DNA from 2 places in the Agromyces sp. GL_144 genome. Region 1 is predicted to be linked to the other one. Evidence: riboswitches for the same ligand, from Rfam matches in the RefSeq annotation. Region 1 holds a riboswitch; the other holds the start of a gene.
The links. A riboswitch is a leader RNA that binds a small molecule or an ion and turns the genes downstream of it on or off. The one in region 1 is predicted to bind thiamine pyrophosphate.
Positions count from the first base shown of each region.

Region 1 (7,848 bases):
TCATCGCCGTCGTCGGTCGGCACTGCGGTGATCGTGACGGGGACGGAGGCGACCTCGTCGCCCGCCTCGTCGAGCACGACGACCGTGTGCTCGCCGGCCGGAGTGTCGGAGTCGATCGTGCCCTCGGCCGAGAACGCGCCGTCGGCGTCGGACGTGACCGACGCGATCGACTGCGGGATCGAGTGCAGCTCGACGTCGTAGCTCGTCTCGGCGTCGAAGTCCGCGCCGGTGACGGTGATCGCCCCGCCCGGGATCAGCGAACCGGTGACGGTGATCGACGGGTCGACGGCCGGGTCGACGGGCTCTTCCTCGCCCACGGCGCAGTCGGAGTCGACGGTGGCGGTCGCGAGCAGCACGTCGCCGTGCGCCGGGCCGGTGCGCACCTCGACGACGTGGTCGCCGGAGTCCTCGGCGAAGGCGTACGTCTTCGACTCGGGCTTGTTCTCGAAGACCACGAGGATGTCGCGCAGCGCGCCGTCGACCGAGATGAGCGCCGAGTAGGTGCCGTTGACCTTCGACGCCTCGAGCTCGGCGTTGGTGAGCGAGACGACGGCCGTGCCGCAGGTGGTGTCGGTGTCGATCGTCGAGGCCGCGGCGAACTCGCCGGTGGCGCAGGAGGTCGTGCCGTCGGCGACGACGCTCGTCGTGGCCGCGGCGCCGTAGCCCTGGTACGCGGTCACGCTGACCGAGTAGCTGTGCTGGCCGTACGTGTCGCTGCCCGGCGTGCCCTTGGCGAGCGCGAACCCGTCGGTGTAGTCGGCGCCGAAGGCCTCGGCGTCGACCACGGTCGCACCGTCGATCGTGACGGTCACGGTGTTCGGCGTGGCATCCGCCGGGATCGCAGGCGTGACCTCGCGCTCCTCGGTCACGGCGTCCCGGCCGGGCACCTCGACGTGCTTGCGGGTCTCTCCCGAGAAGTAGTAGAGGGTCCAGTCGTAGATGACGACCTTGCCCTCGTTCTTGTGCGCGACGTGCTCCATGCTGCCGATCAGCGGCTTGTACACGTAGTCGGTGTGGCTGACCTCGGCGACGGCCGGGGTGATCTCGACGGTCTCGGTCACGGCATCGGCGCCGGCCTCGACGGCGTAGCCGCCGAGGTCGACCGTCAGGGCTTCGCAGCTGCCGACGATGTCGTTCGTCACGGGCTCGGTCACGGCGGATGCCGGGGCCGCGGTTCCGGCGAGGGCGAGGCCGGCGGCGAGCGCGGCGACGACCAGCGCGGGGAAGGTGCGCTTCATCGGGTTCCTTAATTCGTAGGGGTCGAAAGCAACGAGACGTGTCGCCTCGGCAAGGGGTCTTCAGGGAGCCTACGGAGGGGTGACGGCTCGGAGGGAGGGAAACCCGGCCATCACCCCCGGATTGGGGGCATCGCAGTCGCTCGAGACCGCTGGTGAGGCGTCGAGGCGCTCCCGGCCTTCGGCGCGGCGGTGGTCGCGGCATCCGTCGCCAGGTTGATGATCGTGGCGAGAAGCTTGCGCAAGCTGTCGTCCACGCCACTCGCGCCGAACGGCCGCCCAGCGCATCGTTGAGGGCGTACCACCGGTACGACCCATGACGAAAGGAACCACCTCCCATGACCCGCATCGCCGTCAACGGCTTCGGACGCATCGGACGCAACACCCTGCGCGCCCTCCTCGAGCGCGACTCCGACCTCGAGGTCGTGGCCGTCAACGACCTCACCGACCCGAAGGCGCTCGCGCAGCTGCTGCGCTTCGACAGCACGGCGGGCCGCCTCGGCCGCCCCGTCGAGGTCGACGGCGACGTGCTGGTCGTCGACGGCCGCCGCATCAAGGTCCTCGCCGAGCGCGACCCCGCCAACCTGCCCTGGGCCGAGCTCGGCGTCGAGATCGTGCTCGAGTCGACCGGCCGCTTCACCTCCAAGGAGGCCGCGTCGGCCCACCTCGCCGCGGGCGCGAAGAAGGTGCTCGTGAGCGCCCCCGCCGACGGCGCCGACGTCACGCTCGTCTGCGGCGTGAACACCGACGCGTACGAGGCATCCGCCCACACGATCGTCTCGAACGCGTCGTGCACGACGAACGCGCTCGCCCCGCTCGCGAAGGTGCTCGACGACCTCGCCGGCATCGAGCACGGCTTCATGACCACCGTGCACGCGTACACGCAGGAGCAGAACCTGCAGGACGGCCCGCACCGCGACCCGCGTCGCGCCCGCGCCGCCGGCGTCAACATCGTGCCGACCACGACCGGTGCCGCGAAGGCCATCGGCCTCGTGCTGCCGAACCTCGACGGCAAGCTGTCGGGCGACTCGATCCGCGTGCCCGTGCCCGTCGGCTCGATCGTCGAGCTGAACACGACGGTCGCCCGTGACGTGACGCGCGACGAGGTGCTCGCCGCCTACCGTGCCGCGGCCGCCGACGGCCCGCTCGTCGGCGTGCTCGAGTACTCCGACGACCCGCTCGTCTCGAGCGACATCACGGGCAACCCGCACTCGTCGATCTTCGACGCCGCCCTCACCCGCGTCGACGGCAAGCACGTCAAGGTCGTCGCCTGGTACGACAACGAGTGGGGCTTCTCGAACCGCGTCATCGACACGCTCGAACTGCTCGCGCGCTGAGCTCGGGCAGATCCCTCGAGCGGATGCCGCGACCGACGCCGAACGGCGGGTCGCGGCATCCGCTCTGCGCGCTCAGGCCTTGCGCGCCAGCAGCGCCCCGACGACTCCGAGCGCCGCGGCGACGATCATGAGCACCGCGACCGGCCACCAGTGCCCCGTCGTCGCGACGAGCCACGCGGCGAGCAGCGGTGAGAGCCCGCCGCCCACGATCGCGCCCGCCTCGCGCCCGATCGTGATGCCCGAGTAGCGCACCCGCGCGTCGAAGAGCGACGCGAACCACATCGGCTGCACGCCGTCGGCGGCCGCGTTCACGACGCCGATCGCCAGCGCGACGACGCCGATGACGAGCGCCGCCGACCCCGTGTCGAGCGCGAGGAACAGCGGCACGGCGATCACCGCGAGCCCGCCGAGCGCGGCGACCGTGAGCCGGGCGGATCCGACGCGTTCGCCGACCCGCCCCCAGATCGGGCAGGCGACGACCGCGATGCCCGCGCCGACGAGCAGCGCCGTGAGCGTCACCCACCGCTCGAGGCCGAGGCTCGCGGCGTAGCTCAGGCAGAACACCGACACGAGGTAGAACGTCGTGTTCTGCCCCGCGCGCACGAGGAACACCGCGAGCACGTTGCGCGGCCGCCGCAGCACCTCGGCGAGCGGATGCCTCGACGTGCGACGCTGCTCGAGCAGCGCCGTGTACTCGGGCGACTCGTCGACCCGGCGGCGCAGGTACACGCCGACGCCGACGAGCACGAGGCTGGCGAGGAACGGGATGCGCCACCCCCAGGCGAGCAGCTGCTCCTCGTCGAGCGCCGCCAGGAGCAGCACGAACGCGAGGTTGCCGAGGATCAGGCCGACGTAGAGCGCGCTCTGGATGAGTCCGCCGCGTGCGCCGCGCCGTTCGGGCGAGCTCTCGAGGGCGAGCAGCACGGCCCCGCCCCATTCGCCGCCGGTCGCGGCGCCCTGCGCGAGGCGCAGCAGCACGAGCAGGGCCGGTGCGAGCGCGCCGATCTGGGCATAGGTCGGCAGCAGGCCGATGAGCGCCGTGGCGATGCCCATGACGAGCAGCGTGCCGAGCAGGGTCGCGCGGCGGCCGAAGCGGTCGCCGAGGTAGCCGGCGGCGAGCCCGCCGAGCGGACGCGCGAGGAACCCGGTCGCGTAGACCGCGAACGAGAGCAGCACGCCGGTCAACGGATCCTCGCCGGGGAAGAACAGGGCCGGGAACACGAGCGCCGCCGCCGTGCCGTAGAGGAAGAAGTCGTACCACTCCAGCGCCGTGCCGATCGAGGCCGCGGCGACGGCGCGGCGGGCGCGGCCGGGCGGATCGTCGCGGCTGGGCTCCTTCGCTGCGGGCCCCCTCGCATCGGTGCCGAGCATGGCCGGCGGGTGGGCAGGGTCGACGTACGCGCGATCGCTCATCGCGACATCCCTTCGCTAGTCCGAACTAGATCAGGTTCGACGGGTGTGATCTCAGCCGCGCGGATCGCGGCACCCCGTGTCACTGCCCGCGAGCCTAGCGGTTCTCGACCGGCGGGCGATTCTGCTCTGAGCGGATGCGCGAGACATCCGCCCGCCGGCTGGGTAGCCTCGCGGCATGGACGCGATCGGCCCGCACCTCACCGAACTGCACCCCACGGGGCTGCGAGTCCCCGAGCGGATGCCCCGAAGCGAGCGGATGCCGCAGCGCGAGCCCGTTCGTGAGCGCACGCCGCTCTGGCGCGAGGCGCTCGGTGCGTTCCTGCGGCGCGAGCGGCTCGCGCAGGAGCGCATCCTCGCCGACGTCGCGAGCGAGGCCGACGTGTCGACCCAGTACCTCTCCGAGATCGAGCGCGGACGCAAGGAGCCCTCGAGCGAGATCCTCGCCGCCGTGGCGGAGGCGCTCGGCCTCACGCTCGTCGACGTGGCGGCCGGCGTCGCAGCCGAGCTCACGGGCGACGCGGCACGCGCCGCGCGGGGCGCCGACCGGCGCATCGCCCCGCGCCCGCTCGTCGTGCTCGACCTGACCGCGCGCGGCGCCGCGCTGCCGGGATCCGCGCCGCACGAGACATCCGCCCCCGTCGCCGGCGCAGTGCGGGGCATCGCCCTCGCCGCGTAGCGGGAGTGTCCTCGAAACCGGCGGTACTTCGGCACCGCGTTTCGACACGGACCCTCCTGTCTCCAGGGCCACCGCCGGTCGAGTGGGCCCATAAGGGCTATCCGAGCGCCGGCGCAGCCGTGCGCTGCAGCGCCACCACGCGGTCGACGAGTCCGTACTCGACCGCCCCCGCCGCATCGAGGATGAGCTCGCGATCGGTGTCCTGCCGCACCTGCTCTCGCGAACGCCCGGTGTCGTGCGCGAGCACCGCCTCGAGTTCGCCGCGCACGCGCAGCACCTCGTCGGCGTGGATGATCAGGTCGGGGATCGAGCCCCGACCCTGCGTGGACGGCTGGTGCAGCACCGCGCGTCCGTGCCGGAGGATGCCGCGCATGCCCGGCGCCCCGCCCGCGAGCAGCACGGCCGCGGGGCCGCCGGCCTGGCCGACGCAGGTCGTCGCGACCGGCGGCCGGATGTGCTGCATCGTGTCGTACACCGCGAGTGCCGCATGCGGGGATCCGCCGGGCGAGTTGAGGTAGAGGTGCACGGGCGCCTCCTGGCTGTCGGCCTCGAGGTGCAGCAGCTGCGCGATGAGCACGTTCGCGACGCCGTCGTCGATCTCGGTGCCGAGCGTGATGATGCGCTCGCCGAGCAGGCGGCTGTACACGTCGAGGGTGCGTTCCACGTTGCCGTGCCGCTCCACCACGTACGGGATCGGATAGCTGCTCATGCGAGCACCCCCTGTCGAGCCGCGGCGGCGGCGTCCGCGAGCGGGTGGCCTGCGGCATCCGACCGGAACCCCGGCCCGAGCATGCGCCCGCGGGCGCCGGGGTAGATGTCGATCGCGTCGTGCACGATCCGGTCGATGAAGCCGTAGGCGACGGCCTCCTCGGCACTCACCCAGCGGTCGCGCAGCGAGTCCTCGGTGATGCGCTCGAGCGGCTGCCCGGTGTGCTCGGCGAGCAGGCGCAGCATCGTGTCGCGCGTCTCGCGCAGGTCGTCGGCCTGCAGCTCGACGTCGACCGCGGTGCCGCCGATGCCCGCCGAACCCTGGTGCATGAGGATGCGCGCATGCGGCAGCGCGACCCGCTTGCCCGGCGTGCCGGCCGAGAGCAGGAACTGGCCCGCGCTGGCCGCCATGCCGATCGCGACGGTGGCGACGTCGTTCGGGATCGCCTTCATGACGTCCATGATCGCGAGCATCGCGGTCACGGATCCGCCGGGGGAGTTGATCCAGAACGCGATGTCGCGCTCCGGGTCCTCGGCCGAGAGCAGCAGCAGCTGGCTCGTCAGGCGGTTGCCGAGGTTCTGGTCGAGTTCGGTGCCGAGCACCACGACGCGCTGCCGGAACAGCAGGGTCGAGAGGTCGGCATCGATCGGATGCAGCGGGGCCGGGGATTCTTCGCTCATGACCCCAGCGTGCGGCCGAGCGGATGCCGCGGGCCAGCGTTTCCGCCCACGGCAGTGCTGCCCGGGGCTGATCTGCTCTGGGCTGATCGCTTCGGCGTGGAAACCGCCTGTGCAGGTTCGTCGTTCGTGTCGGAATCCGCGGGGGATCCCCCGCACGCGGCGGTGCTCTCGTAGGATCGGGACAGCGCTTCGGCGCCGCCCCAACCGATCCCCCACGGCCAGGAGCCCGAGTGAGCACATCCGTTGACGACCCGACCCCCGGTCGTCGCGCAGCCGCGCGCGCCTCGTCGGCGACGCATCGGCGTGCGGTCGAGGGCGGTCCGTTCCGATACCACGTGTGCTCGCTGGAGCCGGGCGGCGAATACGAGGAGACCATCGTCGAGGTCCTCGGCGATGACGGTTCGCGCTACTTCTCGACCGATGACGGCGCGCGCATGACCGAGGTCTCCGAGCGCTACGTCTCCGTGCGGCGCATGAGCGAGATCAGGTCGATGCACGAACTCGACCTCGACGAGATGCTCGAGCTCGAGGACGAGCTCGGGTTCGCCAGGCCGGTCGCCGGACTCGATCCGCTCGACGACCCGGCGTGGACCGAATTGCTCGATCCGATGCGGCCGGCCCGGGCGACCGGTCCCGTCGAGCCGCTGCCGACGACGGCCGCAACGGCCACTGGTCGGGTCGAGCAGGTCGAGCAGGCCGAGCGGGTCGAGGCGAGTCCGCCGAGCGCGCCGGTCCAGGCGCATGCGGCCGATGCCGCCGACGCCGAAGCCGCCGACACCGGTGCCGCCGCCGAATCCGACGAGACTGACGAAGCCCCTGAGCCGGCCGATGCCGGTCAACCGACGCACATCGGGGAGGATGTGAAGATGACGATGGAATCCGACGCCGACTGGACCTTCGAGCAGTTCGAGGCGGTGGTGGCCGGGTCCGCGCCCGCCCCGACGCCCGCCCGCGCCGTTCCGGCGAACTCGACCGGGCCCGTCACGCCGCTCGTGGCGGCGCCTCCCGCGCCTCCCGCCTCGCCCGCCTCCGCCGCTGCACCTGCGCCCGTCTCGCCGGCGCCCGCCGTGCAGCCGGTCGCTCCGGCCGCGGCCCCGGTCGCCCGCCCGGTCGCGCCCGCGGCATCCGCGCCCGCATCGATGCCGGTCGCGCCGTCTCCGACGCCCGCTGCGGCGGTCGCCGGCGCGCCCGCCGCGCCCGCCGGCACCCTGCAGATCGGGCTTGCGCAGGGCATCGCCTTCGTCGCCCACCGCGACCAGACCGACAAGCTCGGCGCTCCGTACATCGATCACCCGGGCCGCGTCGCCGAGGCGTTCGAGCCCGCCTCGCAGCCGATCGAGGTCGCCGTGGCCTGGTTGCACGACGTGCTGGAAGACACCGCGCTCACCGCCGAGACGCTCCGCGAGGCCGGCGTCGCCCCCGAGGTCATCGAGGCCGTGCTCGTGCTCACGCGCACGCCGGGGGTCTCCGATGCCGAGTACTACGCGCGCATCCGGTCGCACGCCGTCGCGCGCAGCGTGAAGCTCGCCGACATCGCCGACAACACCGCGCCGTGGCGCATGCGCAAGCTCGACCACGAGACGCAGGCCCGCCTCGCCGAGAAGTACGCGGCGGCGCGCGCCGCACTCGGCGCCGCCTGACGGTCGTACTCGCGCCTCGTGCGACCGACGCACGACGGTGCGACCTCGGCGGCGAGGGCCTGCCGCGGAGCCGCGGGAGGACATGGGCCGCGAGGCCCGGTACTTCGGTACTTCGACACCGCTTCACGGACCGGCATCCCGGCCGCGGCCGTCCCCTT
Region 1 is NZ_CM174399.1:3,676,974-3,684,821, reverse strand. It holds gene AC3IPY_RS16935 (hypothetical protein) at 1-1,238, opposite strand, end outside; gene gap (type I glyceraldehyde-3-phosphate dehydrogenase) at 1,574-2,572, shown strand; gene AC3IPY_RS16925 (MFS transporter) at 2,645-3,985, opposite strand; TPP riboswitch at 3,976-4,072, opposite strand; gene AC3IPY_RS16920 (helix-turn-helix domain-containing protein) at 4,161-4,661, shown strand; gene AC3IPY_RS16915 (ClpP family protease) at 4,759-5,370, opposite strand; gene AC3IPY_RS16910 (ClpP family protease) at 5,367-6,050, opposite strand; gene AC3IPY_RS16905 (hypothetical protein) at 6,281-7,690, shown strand.

Region 2 (7,848 bases), 1.8 Mb from region 1:
GTGCGCCAGGGCTGCGCCCGATCGTGAGCGCCTCGCCGGAGAGCAGGGGCGACCCCCCGCTCGTCGGCACCGGTGCGCGCCACGGCAGGTTGTCGGGCAACCAGACGCCGCCGTCGCGGAGCGCCGACCGCTGCGACGCCAGCACCTCGCCGGGGTCCCCGTCGGCGAGCACGCCGCCCGCACCGCCGCCGCCGAGCACCACCACGCGATCGACGACCGGAAGCCACACCGACACACGATGCTCGATGACGACGAGGGTCGCCCCGGTCTCGTCGGCGACGCGGGCGACCGCGTCGCGCACGTCTCGCACGCCCTCGGGGTCGAGGTTCGCGGTCGGCTCGTCGAGCAGGATGAGGCCCGGTCGCATCGCGAGCACGCCCGCGAGCGCGAGCCGCTGACGCTGCCCGCCTGAGAGCTCGGCGGTCGAGTGCTCGAGCGGCAGGTCGAGGCCGACGGCCGCGAGTGCCCGTCTCACGCGCGGCCAGATCTCCTCGCGGCGAACGGCGAGGTTCTCGAGCCCGAAGGCGACGTCGTCGCCGACGCGGGCCATGACGACCTGCGCATCGGGGTCCTGCAGCACGAGGCCCGACCGCCCGCGCGCGGCCGACGGTCGCCCACCGTCGACGAGCAGCTCGCCGAGCGCCTCGCCGTCTTCGTCGCCGCCGAGCACGCCGGCGATGCCGTGCAGCAGGGTCGACTTTCCGGCACCCGAGGCGCCGAGGAGCAGCACGCGCTCCCCGGGACGGATGTCGAGGTCGAGCCCCTGCACCGCGGCCGACCGGCGTCCGGCGTGCCGCCAGCCCCAACCACGGGCCGAGATCGCAGCCGGTGCCGTGCGCGCGATGGATTCGCCGCCCGACACGTCAGACCACCCGGTGCTCGCGCCCGGATGCGAATCGATCGAGCGCCCCTGCGCGTGCCAGACCGCGCACGGCGAGCCACGAGAGGCCGCCGGCGATGACCGCTCCGCCGAGCACCGCGGAGACCGTGTAGACGGTCGCGAACAGCGGTGCGGCGCCCGCGTAGTAGAGCACGAGGTCGTTGATGGCCATCGCGAGCCCGGCGGCGGCACCGGCCAGCAGTGCTGCCGGGAACCGCCAGTAGCGGTAGAGGAAGATCGCGAAGACGAGTTCGGCGCCGAGGCCCTGCACGAGTCCGGACTCGATCGTCAGCAGGCCGCCCCACTGGCTGCCGATGAGCGCCGAGACGATCGCCGCGACGAGCTCGGTGTAGAGCGCGGCACCCGGCTTGCGGATGATGAGGCCGCCGAGCACGCCGGCGATGACCCACAGGGCCGCCGGTGCTGCCTGGAGTCCGGGAAGCAGCGCCTCGATGGGTGCCGAGATCGGCCCCCAGATCACGCCCCAGGCCCAGAAGACCACGCCGACGGCGACGCCGACGACGCTCGCGACGACGATGTCGACGACCCGCCAGCGCAGGTTCGGACGCTCGGGGCGTGCAGAGGTGATGGATGCCGCGGATGCGGCCGGTGACGTTGATGATGCGTGCACGTGTCGTGCCCTCTCTCTCGATGAAAGTGGCACGGGTAATGAGATGCGAATGCCTCCCTGCGCTGGCATGACCCAGATCAGGTTCGACGGTCGAAGGTTGAGGACCTTCCTCTCAGCCCGGCTCACCGGACTCCCGTGTTCGAGATCAGCGTACACGCAGACGATCCCTCACGTTCACCGGAGGCGCAATGAGGCGAGTCGGAGGGAGACGGATGCCCCGGCTCAGCGCTTGAGCGCGCGGATGACCGACTTCAGGGCGTGGCCGACGACGAAGATGAACGGCGTCGCGACGAGGACGAGCCCGATGATGTTCGGCTCGAACCTCACACGCCCCGCTTCGCCGACGTAGGCGCCGAGCGGCACCGAGAGACCTCCTCCGCCGCCACCGCTGCCCTGGAGCTCTTCGCCCGTGCCGCCGCTGCCGGCGCCGAAGCCGTAGTAGCCGAGGGCCACCGGCACGACTTTGACGCCGTCGATGTCGATGGTCTCGCCGTAGGCGGTCTTCACGCCCACGCCGGCGACGGTGTCTGCAAGGTCCAGCACGAGTTCAGCCATGTGGCCACGCTACCCGCGCGGGCCTCGGGCTACCAGCCCCACGCCGCGGCGTTCGGATCGAACGGCTCCTCGGGCTGCGGACCGCGCCGCTGTTCGCGCTGCTCCGCCCGGCGCTGATCGCGGTCGCGCTCGCGCTGCACGAGTGCCGCCGGTCGCACCGCGTCGCGCCCGAACCGGGCCGTCACCTGATCGATCGTGCGCTCGGCGTCGCGCCACTCTTCGTCAGGATCCCAGAGCATCGCGCCCGTGCCGGACTCGCGGAGGTTCTCGGCGCGCACGCCGATGAGTCGCACGCGCGCGCCATCGCCGATGAGGCCCTCGAGCGCCTCGGACGCCTCGTCGTAGATGCGCCGCGCGACATCGGTCGGCTCGGCGAGGGTGCGGGACCGGGTCAGCGTGCGGAAGTCGCCGTACCGGAGCTTCAGCGACACGGTGCGCGCGACGAGCCCGGCCTTGCGCAGGCGCACGGCGACGTTGCCCGAGAGCTGCAGCAGTTCGCGGCGGATCACGATCGGGTCGGTCAGGTCGTGACCGAACGTCTGCTCGTGCCCGATGCTGCGCTCGGTGCGGGTCGTGTGCACCTCGCGCGGATCGTCGCCGGCGGCGAGGCGCGCGAGTCGGCCCGCGAGGGCGGGTCCGACGGCTCGGACCAGGGCGTCGGACGGCATCGACGCGACGTCGCCGATGGTGCGGAGCCCGATGCGCGCCAGCGTCTCTTCGGTGACCCTGCCCACGCCCCAGAGCGCCGAGACCGGGAGCGGATGCAGGAACGCGACCGTCTCGTGCGCCGGAACCACGAGCATGCCGTCGGGCTTGGCCCGGCTCGAGGCGACCTTCGCGACGTACTTGGTGGCGGCGACCCCGATGGAGCAGGTGAGCCCGGTCTCGCGCTGCACGCGGTCGCGGATGGTCCACGCGATCTCGGCGGGCGTGCCGTGCAGTCGCCTGGCGCCCGAGACGTCGAGGAACGCCTCGTCGATCGAGAGCGGCTCGACGAGCGGGGTGATCTGCTCGAAGATGTGCATCACCCGCTTGGAGTACTCGGAGTACGCCGGATAGTTGCCGCGCAGCACGATCGCGTTGGGACACCGCTGCAGCGCGACCGACATGGGCATGGCCGAGTTCACGCCGTAGCGGCGGGCCTCGTAGCTCGCGGCCGCCACGACCCCCCGACCTGCCGTGCCGCCGACGAGCACCGGCTTGCCCCTGAGCTCCGGCCGGGAGAGCAGCTCGACCGAGACGAAGAACGCGTCCATGTCGACGTGCAGGATCGGGGTCGCCGAATCGTCGACCGGCCCCGTGGTGACCTGCCTCGACGAGCCGTCCTGCTTGCTCACGTTGCGACCCTACGCCACGCCACCGTCATCGGTCGCCGCCCCCGAACGCCGCGCAGGACCTCGACGCGGAGTTCGCCGGGCGGATGCCGCGAGCCGGCCCCGAACACGACGCGGGCGGTGCCGGACCGATCGGTCCGGCACCGCCCGCGTCCGGCGCGCGGCTATTCGGCAGCGGTCGCCCGCTCGAGCACGAGCTCGCGCACGCGCGCGGCATCCGCCTTGCCCTGCATGGCCTTCATGACGGCGCCGATGACCGCGCCGGCGGCCTGCACCTTGCCGTCGCGGATCTTCGCGAGCACGTCGGGCTGCGAGGCGAGCGCCTCGTCGATGGCGGCGATGAGCGCGCCGTCGTCGGAGACGACCGCGAGGCCGCGCTCGTCGACGATCTGCTGCGGCGACCCCTCGCCCGCGACGACGCCCTCGAGCACCTGGCGCGCGAGGCGGTCGGTCAGCGTGCCGGCCTCGACGAGCGCGGCGAGCTCGGCGACATGCGCCGGAGACACCAGGCTCGTGGCATCGCGGTCTGCGGCGTTCGCGAGACGCGCGATCTCACCCGTCCACCATTTGCGCGCGGCGGCGGGCGTGGCGCCGGCCGCGACGGTCTCGGCAAGCTCGTTGAGCATGCCCGAGTTCGCCACGATCTGGAACTCGTCGTCGCTGAAGCCCCACTCGGCCTTCAGGCGCCGGCGGCGCGCGGCGGGCGCCTCGGGCAGCGCCGCACGCAGCTCTTCGATCAGCTCGGGCGAGGGCACGACCGGAAGCAGGTCGGGCTCGGGGAAGTACCGGTAGTCGTCGGCATCGGACTTGGGGCGACCGGCGCTCGTGGCCCCGGTGTCCTCATGCCAGTGCCGGGTCTCCTGCGTGATGGTGCCGCCGTCGGCGAGGATCGCCGCCTGACGCTGGATCTCGTAGCGCACGGCGCGCTCGATCGACCGGAACGAGTTGACGTTCTTCGTCTCGGTGCGGGTGCCGAGCTTCTCCTGGCCGCGCGGGCGCAGCGAGACGTTCGCGTCGCAGCGCAGGTTGCCGCGCTCCATGCGCGCCTCGGAGATGCCGAGCGAGATCGCGATGTCGCGGATCGTCGACACGTAGGCGCGCGCGAGCGCGGGGGCATCCGCCTCTGCGCCGAAGATGGGGCGCGTGACGATCTCGACGAGCGGCACGCCGGCGCGGTTGTAGTCGACGAGCGAGTACTCGGCGCCCTGGATGCGACCGGTCGAGCCGCCGACGTGCGTGAGCTTGCCCGCGTCCTCTTCCATGTGCGCGCGCTCGATCGGCACCCGGAAGACCCGGCCGTTCTCGAGCTCGACCTCGACCTCGCCGTCGAAGGCGATGGGCTCGTCGTACTGCGAGATCTGGTAGTTCTTCGCGAGGTCGGGGTAGAAGTAGTTCTTTCGTGCGAAACGGCTCGACGGCGCGATCTCGCAGCCGAGCGCGAGCCCGAGCGAGATCGACTTGCGCACCGCCTCGCCGTTCACGACCGGCAGCGAACCCGGCAGGCCCAGGCAGACCGGCGTGATGAGCGTGTTCGGCTCGGCGACGTGGAACGCCGAGTTCGCCGGGTTCGGCGCCGACGAGAACATCTTCGTCGTGGTGTTCAGCTCGACGTGCACCTCGAGCCCGATGACGGCTTCGAAGAGCTCGAGCGCCTTGTCGAAGTCCATGAGCGCGACGCGGGCCATCAGAGTGCACCTTCCTCGGCCGCAGCCATCTCATGCGAAGACAGGTCGGGCGCGCGGTTCAGCAGCGGCCCGCCCCATTCGGCCTCGAGCAGTCGCTCGAGCGCGCCGCCGACGTTGTAGAGGCGCGCGTCCTGGCGCGCGGGCGCGAGGAACTGGATGCCCACCGGCAACCCGTCTTCGGGCGCGAGACCGGCCGGCAGCGAGATGCCCGGCACGCCGGCGAGGTTCGCCGGGATCGTCGCGACGTCGTTGAGGTACATCGCCAGCGGATCGTCGAGCTTCTCGCCGAGCTTGAACGCCGTGGTCGGCGCCGTGGGCGTGGCGAGCACGTCGACCCTCGCGAAGGCGTTCTCGAAGTCGCGCTGCACGAGCGTGCGCACCTTCTGGGCGCTGCCGTAGTAGGCGTCGTAGTAGCCCGCCGACAGCGCGTAGGTGCCGAGGATGATGCGGCGCTTGACCTCGGGTCCGAAGCCGGCCTCGCGCGTCGCGGCCATGACCTGCTCGACCGTGCCGCCGCCCTCGGGCGTGACCCGCAGGCCGAAGCGCACCGAGTCGAACTTCGCGAGGTTCGACGAGGCCTCGGCCGGGAGGATCAGGTAGTACGCGGCGATGGCGTACTCGAAGTTGGGCGCGTCGATCTCGACGATCTCGGCGCCGTTGCGCTCGAGCAGCGCGAGCGACTCGTGGAAGCGCGAGCGCACGCCCGCCTGCACGCCGTCGGAGTCGAGCTGCTTGACGACGCCGATGCGCACGCCCGAGACATCCGCTCGGCGCACCGCGTCGGCCATCGACGGCCAGGCCTCGGGAATCGAGGTCGAGTCGTGCGGGTCGTGCCCGGCGATCACGTCTTGGAGCAGGGCCGCGTCGAGCACCGTGCGCGTGACCGGGCCGATCTGGTCGAGCGAGGAGGCGAGCGCGATGGAACCGTAACGGCTCACGGCGCCGTAGGTGGGCTTCACGCCGACCGTGCCGGTGACATGCGCGGGCTGGCGGATGGACCCGCCCGTGTCGCTGCCGAGTGCCAACGGCGCCTCGAAGGCGGCCACGGATGCCGCGGAGCCGCCGCCCGATCCGCCGGGGATGCGCTCGAGGTCCCACGGGTTGTGGGTCGGGCCGTAGGCCGAGTGCTCGGTGGAGGAGCCCATGGCGAACTCGTCCATGTTGGTCTTGCCGAGCGGGATCATGCCCGCCTCGCGCACGAGCCGCACGGGGGTGGCGTCGTAGGGTGGGATCCAGCCCTCTAGGATGCGCGAGCCCGCGGTCGAGGGCATGCCCTCGGTGACGAGCACGTCCTTGATGGCGATCGGCACGCCCGCGAGCGGGCCGAAGGACTCGCCGGCCGCGCGGCGACGGTCGACGTCGGCCGCGGCGGCGAGGGCGCCCTCGTCGTTCACGTGGAGGAACGCGTGCACGGCGCCGTCGACCGCGGCGATGCGATCGAGGTGCGCGCGGGTGGCCTCGACCGACGAGACGTCGCCGGCCGCGATCCTCTCGCCGAGCTCGGCGGCCGTCAGGCGGATGATGTCGCTCACTGTTCCTCCCCGAGGATCGCCGAGACCACGAAGCGCGAGCCGTCGGCCTCCGGCGCGCCCGCGACGGCCTGCTCTGCGGTGAGCACGTCGTCGCCGACGACGTCGGCTCGGAACACGTTCTGCATCGGGATCGGGTGGCTCGTGGGCGGCACGTCGGGCGTGGCCACCTCGCTGACCTTCTCGACCGCGTGCATGATCTGGCCGAGCTCCGTCGTGAGATGCGCGATCTCTTCTTCGGTGAGCGCGATGCGGGCGAGGTTCGCGAGATGCGCGACCTGCTCCGCCGTGATTTCGGACATGCTGCTCCGTCGTCTCGTGATGGGGATGCACCGATTCTATCGGGGCGACGGTGTCACGATCTCGCCCCTGCGCGGCTCGACCGGCGAGCACCGACTCGCCGCGTGCGGCGGCCGTGCTACCCCTGCACGCCGAAGAGCCCGTCGCCGTACTCGTGCAGCAGCGCGTACGCCTCGGCATAGGTCTCGGGTTCGGGCTCGTCCTCACGGCCGAAGCGGGCGAGCAGCATGCCGAGCAGGCCGCGCGCCGGCGGGCTGAGCGGCTTGTCCTTGTGGGCGTGGGCCGGATGCGGGGCCTCGGCCTGCGGATTCGGCGGGAGGAACTGCGGCGTGGTCGACGGCCAGGTCGACGGATGCCGCGGAGCATCGAGGTTGACGGCGTTGAAGAGGTTGTTCGCCCCGGCGTCGCGGCGCGTGAGCGGCTTCAGTCCGTGCAGCCGCGAGAGCGTCGCGATCACCGCGGCGTGATGCATCTCGTCGTGCACGATGGTACCGGCGCGCGTGTACGCCGAGACGGCGATGGCCGGCACGCGGCATCCGAGCCGGTCGAACTCGAAGCCCATCTCGCCCGGCTCCTCGTCTTCGTGCGGCGGGATCGCCGCGGGCGGCGGAACGTGGTCGTAGGTGCCGCCGTGCTCGTCGAAGGTGATGAGCAGGAGCGTGTTGAGCGCGTTCGAGCCGGTGGGGCTCGCGCTGGCCCTGACCGCCTCGTAGATGCGATGCACGAGCAGTTCGCCCGCGCGCACGTCGGACACCGCGCTGTCGATGATCTCGGTGCCGTCGAAGTCGGACTCGCGGAGCCTGCCGACCGGCGGATGGAAGTCGTTGTGGTTGTAGACCAGGCGCGGCTCGATGAACGCGTACGCGGGCAGGTCGCCCGTGCGCACATCGTCGTAGAAGCGATCCATCGTCGCGAAGTGGTCGGTGCGCCAGTA
Region 2 is NZ_CM174399.1:1,921,876-1,929,723, reverse strand. It holds gene AC3IPY_RS08660 (ABC transporter ATP-binding protein) at 1-862, opposite strand, end outside; gene AC3IPY_RS08655 (ECF transporter S component) at 864-1,511, opposite strand; TPP riboswitch at 1,549-1,649, opposite strand; gene AC3IPY_RS08650 (hypothetical protein) at 1,734-2,066, opposite strand; gene AC3IPY_RS08645 (DNA polymerase IV) at 2,096-3,403, opposite strand; gene gatB (Asp-tRNA(Asn)/Glu-tRNA(Gln) amidotransferase subunit GatB) at 3,565-5,085, opposite strand; gene gatA (Asp-tRNA(Asn)/Glu-tRNA(Gln) amidotransferase subunit GatA) at 5,085-6,617, opposite strand; gene gatC (Asp-tRNA(Asn)/Glu-tRNA(Gln) amidotransferase subunit GatC) at 6,614-6,916, opposite strand; gene AC3IPY_RS08625 (alkaline phosphatase family protein) at 7,033-7,848, opposite strand, start outside.
Region 2: it holds a riboswitch for thiamine pyrophosphate, as region 1 does, so the genes downstream of both, AC3IPY_RS08655 (ECF transporter S component) here and AC3IPY_RS16925 (MFS transporter) in region 1, are expected to answer to the same signal.